Linked DNA regions of Hydrogenophilus thermoluteolus. The protein of the gene in region 1 interacts with the protein of each later gene in a pairwise test. Links are inferred from orthologs where the notes say so. Each region holds a gene or a part of one and is shown on either strand. Other genes may lie near its edges. The genes, in order: HPTL_RS00145 and recJ.

Region 1 (3,363 bases):
ACCGCGACGCCGCAGGGGGCGGCTGTAGCGCTTGCCGTGGTGGGGTTGCTTTTCTTTCTGTTCGGGCTCTGGTGGTTCGTCTTCGACTGGGATCAACTGGTGGCACTCACCCACAACAGTGGGCGCTGCGTCCCATACCTCACCGGCCCGAAAGCGGCGTTTTTCATCGTCGCGACCCTCACGGCGGTGTTGTTGTCGCTCTTTTCCATCGCCGAGGCGGTTTCGCTCTACCTGCACCGCCGTCGGCGCAAACAGCGCTGGTCGAATTGGCTCGTGGGGCTGGGGGTTTCGAGTATGCTACTCTGGAGCGCGCTCCTCTACGGCCTTGCGGCGTGGTGTTTTTGACTCCGGAAAGCGAAATCCCACCTTACCCGTCGGATCGAGCGTCAATTGCGCTTTGAAGCGGCGACGGGTCCGCGCCGAAACGAACCCTTCGAGTACGCGGGTGGTCTTTTCCCGCAGCAGTTCGGCGGCGATTTCCGGGGCGATCGGTTGCTGCAGGATCGTCGCCGCAAGGCGAAAGTCACACGTAGGCTGCGGCGTGAGGTTATTACGACAACGGTAGCCGTTTTGCCAGACGACGACGGCATCGCCACACTTCGGACAGGGACCGATCACCTCGGCGTTTGCGAGCGCTTCGCGCTGCGCTTCGGGGTCGAGTGGTTCCTCTTCGTTTGCGAACGTGAATTTCGGTTCGTGGTTTTCGTCGAGTTTGAGTTCTGCGGTAAACGGCCGCCCTTGCTTGCTGCGGAACCCGTCGAGCGGACCCACCCGTCCGTTGCGGATCAGGGTTTCGGCTTCGTCCGCGCTCAATTCCCGCCCCGCGATCTGCTTGAAGAAACCCCAGCCGCACGTTTCGCACTGGAACTTCTTGTAGTTCTCTTTGACGACGCCCCCGCACTTCGGGCATGGCGCGTTCAGGGTGGCGTAGTCACCCGGAATCGTTTCCGCGTCGTACCGTCTGGCGCGTTCGACGATCTCGGCGGCCATTTCGCGGATCGACGCCATGAAGGCGTCGCGCGGGATTTCGCGCTTTTCCATGAGGGCCAGGCGGTGCTCCCACTCTCCGGTCAATTCCGGTGAACGTAAGAGTTCGATCCCGAGCCCTTTGAGGAGCGTCATCAGAGAAAAGGCCTTCGGAGTGGGAATGAGCTCGCGTCCGTCGCGGATCAGGTAGTGGTCCTGGATCAGCCCTTCGATGATCTGGGCGCGGGTCGCAGGCGTTCCCAGGCCACGTTCGGCCATCGCAGCGCGCAGTGCTTCATCTTCCACGAGCTTACCGGCGCTCTCCATCGCGGAAAGGAGGGTGGCTTCGGTGAAACGGGCGGGCGGTTTCGTGGTGAGGGCTTTGGCTTCGATCGCCGCAACCTTCGCAGTTTCACCAGGCAGCAACGGCGGAAGCGTCCCCGTTGCGGTTTCGTCGTCCGTTTCGCCCTGTTTGCCATAGACTTCGAGCCAGCCGGGCTGCACCAGAACTTTGCCTTCGGTTTTGAACGCGTCTTCCCCGACGCGGCTGATGCGGGTGGTGATGCGGTACTCCGCGGCAGGGTAGAAGATCGCAAGGAAGCGGCGCACCACCAGGTCGAAGAGTTTCGCTTCGGCGTCGTTGAGGTGTTTGGGGCGCTCGCCGGTGGGGATGATCGCGAAGTGGTCGGAGACTTTGCTGTTGTCGAAGATCCGTTTGTTGGGCCGCACCCAGCCGTTTGCGAGGATCTTGTCGGCGAAGGGTTGATAGGTGTCCGGCAGATGGGCGAGTGTCTCCCGCACCGTCGCGATCATGTCTTCGGGAAGCGCTTTCGCGTCGGTACGGGGGTAGGTCAGCACCTTGTGCCGTTCGTAGAGCGCTTGCGCAAGCGCCAGCGTCTGCCGCGCAGAAAAACCGAAGCGGCTGTTCGCTTCGCGTTGTAGGCTGGTGAGGTCGAACAAGAGCGGCGCCGACTGCTGGCTGGGTTTGCTGCGCTCCTCTACCGTAGCGGTTTGACCGCGACAGCGATCGACGATCGCCTGCGCTTCCTCCTCGCGCCACAGCCGGTAGGGCGTTGCGTCCGGGTCGTCCCCCTTTTGGAACGATTCGCGGAACCAGCGGCCGCGGTAGGTGCCGGAGGCGATCGCGAATTCGGCTTCAACCTCCCAGTAGGGGCGCGGGGTGAATGCGCGGATCGCCTTTTCTCGTTCGACCACCATCGCAAGCGTCGGGGTCTGTACCCGTCCCACCGGCGTGAGTTGGAAGCCACCCGATTTCGAGTTGAACGCCGTAAGCGCACGCGTGCCGTTGATCCCGATCAACCAGTCGCTCTCGGCACGCGAAATCGCGGCTTCCCGCAAACCGGTGAGCGCTTCGTGGTCGCGCAGTTCGGCAAAGGCGGCGCGAATCGCTTGCGGCGTCATCGACTGGAGCCACAGCCGTTTCACCGGCTTTTTGATTTTGCCGTAGGTGACGATGTAGTGAAAGATCAACTCCCCTTCCCGCCCGGCGTCGCACGCGTTGATCAAGCCCACCACGTCTTTGCGCTTCGCCAGGCGCAGGAGCAGTTTCAGCCGGTCTTCGCTCTTTTTGATCGGTTGCAGGTCGAAGTGGTCGGGCAGAACCGGAAGGTGGGCGAACGACCATTTGCCCCGCTTCGGTTCGACCCCTTCCGGTGCCTTGAGTTCGAGGAGGTGGCCAACGGCTGAGGAGAGCACGTAAAGGTCCGACTCATAGTAATCCTTTTGCCGCTGGAACCCACCGAGCGCCCGCGCGATGTCCTGGGCCACCGAGGGTTTCTCCGCGATGATGAGCCATTTGCCGTGTGGGGGTGTGGTGTCGTTCATGATGAATGGGTTTCCTGATGATGGGTTCGTTCGCGTTGGGTTTAGGAGAGGCGTTGGTAGCAGTCACCCGGGAGTTTCGCAACCCGCCCTTCGAGCTCCCATTCCAGGAGCCGGGCGCTTACTTCGCTGCTGGAAAGCCCCGTTCGCGCGACGAGCGCGTCGAACGGCACCGGGTCGAAACCCAGCGCCTGCCAGAGGGGGTCGTCCCGGTGTGTTGATTCCGGTTGCTGGGTGCGCTGCCGAGCAGACGCACCGACCCCGACTGCTTCGCCGTTGCCAGCCGCTGTGTCGGAAGGATGGGCGGTAAAGGGCAGCGGCGGGGTTTGCCATCGCCACTCTTCAAGGATATCTTCGACACACTCGACCAGTTTCGCCCCGTCCCGGATCAGGCGGTGACACCCTTTCGCCAAAGGGTTGTGGATCGAGCCGGGAATCGCGAAGACGTCGCGCCCCAGTTCCGCCGCAAGCCGCGCGGTGATGAGCGAGCCGCTATTGACCGCGGCTTCGACGACGAGCGTCCCGCGGGCGAGTGCCGCGATCAACCGGTTGCGC
Region 2 (3,064 bases), 1.4 Mb from region 1 along the record:
ATCGGTCCGGTTCACGTGCTGTCCCCCGGCACCCGACGCGCGGTAGGTGTCGATCCGCAGATCGGCAGGGTTGATCTCGACCTCGATTTTCTCATCGACCTCGGGGTAGACGAAGACCGAGGCGAAACTGGTGTGGCGGCGCGCGTTCGCGTCGAACGGGCTCTTGCGTACCAGGCGGTGAATGCCCGTTTCGGTGCGCAGATATCCGTACGCGTGGTCGCCACTTACTTTTACCGTCGCGCTTTTGATGCCAGCGACTTCGCCCTCCGATTCTTCGAGGATTTCGGTTTCGAACCCTTTTTGCTCGCAGTAGCGCAGGTACATGCGCAGCAACATCGACGCCCAGTCCTGCGCTTCGGTACCGCCCGCGCCCGCTTGGATCTCGATGAAGCAGTTGTTCGGATCCATCGGGTCGTTGAACATCCGGCGCAGCTCCAGCTTGGCGATCGCGTCGTCGAGGCGCTTGGCGTCGTCACGGATCGAAGTCAGGGTGGCTTCGTCTTGCTCTTCGCGCGCCAGTTCCAAGAGTTCGAGGAGGCCCTTGGCCTCGTCCGCAGTGGTTTCGAGCGGTTCGATCAGCGCTTCCAGTTGTCGTTTTTGCTTGCCGAGCGCCTGCGCTTTTTCGGGATCGTTCCAAACTTCCGGGTCTTGCAGCGCCAGGTCGGTCTCTTCGAGTTGCCGCTTCAGGTCGGCGTAGTCAAAGATACCTCCGGAGTTCGTCGTTACGCTCCAGGATCGAGCGCAGTTGTCCTTCGATCGCGTTGATCTCTTGCGGATCCATCATCGTTTGCTTTCTCCATCTGTGCTACGTGATTAGTGTGCAATTATCCCAGATTCGGCGCATCGGACGGTGCAACGGTTTCGATGTGCAGCCGCAGACGTTGGTTTCCGCCCCAACGGTCGACGTTGAGTTGATACGCTCCGGTAAAGCGCGGTGGTAGCGTATCACGGTGGCGAAAAAGGATCGCCGAAAGGGGCGCTGCGGTGCCGTCGGTGCGTCGAAGGCGGAGTTGAAGGTGGGCATCGCCGACCAGCCGTTGCTCGAGCAATTCGAACGAATCGAAGAAGAGCGGGGCGGGAAAGCCATGTCCCCAGACGCCAGCAGCCAACTGTTCCGCAGTCTCCAGCGTCAGCGCGTCACACGCCAAGGAGCCATCGGTGGTCACCGTGCGCGGGTCGAGCCCTTCCGGCGCCAACGTGGCTGCGGCGGCCTCGAACGCATTGGCGAAGCGATCGAGGTCAATGGCGCGCAACGTCACCCCAGCGGCCATTGCGTGGCCGCCAAAGGTGATGAGCAATTGGGGTTCGCGCTTGCTGATCCAGTCGAGCGCGTCGCGGAGGTGCAGCCCAGGGACACTGCGCCCTGACCCTTTCACCAGCCCGTCTTCGTGCGGCGCGAACGCGAACACCGGTTTGTGGTAACGCTCCTTGATGCGGCCGGCGACGATGCCGATCACCCCTTGGTGCCATTCGGGGTGAAAGAGCGTCAACGTCTGCTTTTCGTGCAGCGGTTCGCCGTCGAGGAGCGCCAACGCCTCGTCTTTCATTTTCGCTTCGATGCTCTGCCGCGTCCGGTTGATCTGGTCGAGCGTCGCGGCCAATTGCTGTGCCCGAATGGGGTCGTCGGTGATGAGGCATTCGACGCCGACGGTCATCTCTTGCAAGCGCCCAGCGGCATTGACCCGCGGCGCGATGAAAAAGCCAAGGTCTTGCGTCGTTGCCGTCCGGGGGTCGCGTCGCGCGGCGTGAAAGAGCGCCGCGATTCCGGGGCAAATCCGTCCGGCGCGAATCCGTGCCAGTCCCTGCGCGACCAGGATGCGGTTGGTATGTTCGAGCGGAACGACGTCGGCTACGGTACCCAGCGCCACCAGATCGAGCCACTGGGCGAGATTGGGTTCGGGACGGTGGGCGCCGAACCAGCCGCGCGCGCGCAGCGCGCTGCGCAGTGCCATCATCACGTAGAGGATCACCCCTACCCCAGCGATGGTTTTGCTGGGGAAAGGACAGCCGGGTTGGTTGGGGTTGACGATCGCGCTCGCTGCAGGGAGCGACGCGCCAGGGAGGTGGTGGTCGGTGATCACGACGTCGATGCCGCGTTGCGCAGCAGCCGCAACCCCTTCGTGGCTGGCAATGCCGTTGTCGACGGTGATGAGGAGGTCAGGCGCGAAACGTTGCGCCGCGATTTCGACGATGCGCGGCGTGAGGCCATAGCCATCGGTGAAACGGTTCGGGATCAGGTAGTCGACCCGTGCGCCCATCGCCCTGAGCGCGCGAACCGCGAGCGCTGTTGCGGTCGCTCCGTCGCAGTCGTAGTCGCCGACCACGACAAGCATCGCGCCCGCTTCGATCGCCTCGGCAAGAAGCGTCGCCGCGGCGTCAATCCCTTTGAGCGCTTCGGGTGGGGGGAGCGCGGTGAGCGCGGTGCTGAGTTCGCTCGGGTCGGAAACGCCACGCGCTGCATAGAGCCGCGCGATGAGCGGATCAGCACCGGCTTGTTGCAGGCGGTGGACGACGCGAGCGGGGGCGGTGCGGATCTGGAAGCGATGGGGTGTCATCATGCGCATCAACGGTTGAACCGCTCCAGTGATACCGGTTTGGCAAACCAGCGCCACCAAACGGGAGTGGCGGTGATTGCCGCCCGTGTCGCGGCCAGGTGAATCACCCGTGGTGGTCGCGGGAAACGAGAAAACCAATGGGTTTCCAAATCCGAAAGTGCGTGTTGCCAAGTATGCCAATCGAGCCGCCGCGCCGCTTCGGCCAGGGTGTCGAGGATGACGAGATCGGGACGGTGCGTTGATGCGGTCGGCCAGGAACGATGGCAGGTAAATGGAATGCGCTGCGCCGCTAGCCAACCCAACAGGATCGGATCGGCGTCGTCATTGACGAACACGTGCAAGGGTTGGGAACGCGGTTTCGCTGAATTCGGTGACGTAACGGGGTGGTTGCCCCAGAGCCACAGCGCGTTGATCGGCGGAAGTCCTTGCTGCTCGCGTGCGCGGTTGATCGGGTGGTTGGCAAGAAAAACCTGCCATTCGTTCATGCGGCGCAGCCACGCGCGGGCGTG

What was found.
Region 2: the proteins of HPTL_RS00145 (region 1) and recJ interact in binary tests that used the Escherichia coli proteins (3 or more experiments, as listed by UniProt). The link is inferred for Hydrogenophilus thermoluteolus from one-to-one orthologs.

What each region holds. Positions count from the first base shown.
Region 1 is NZ_AP018558.1:32,242-35,604, forward strand. The notes cover bases 55-3,198. They hold HPTL_RS00145 (DNA topoisomerase III), read right to left. Parts: upstream 2,812-3,198; coding sequence 298-2,811; downstream 55-297. Other genes in these bases: HPTL_RS00140 (hypothetical protein), read left to right, coding at 55-345; dprA (DNA-processing protein DprA), read right to left, coding at 2,853-3,198. In the rest of the region: more of HPTL_RS00140, read left to right, coding at 1-54; more of dprA, read right to left, coding at 3,199-3,363.
Region 2 is NZ_AP018558.1:1,471,301-1,474,364, reverse strand. Bases 192-3,036 are described here. They hold recJ (single-stranded-DNA-specific exonuclease RecJ), read right to left. Parts: upstream 2,559-3,036; coding sequence 825-2,558; downstream 192-824. Other genes in these bases: HPTL_RS07160 (hypothetical protein), read right to left, coding at 2,564-3,036. Also shown: more of HPTL_RS07160, read right to left, coding at 3,037-3,064. UniProt on the Escherichia coli protein: Single-stranded-DNA-specific exonuclease.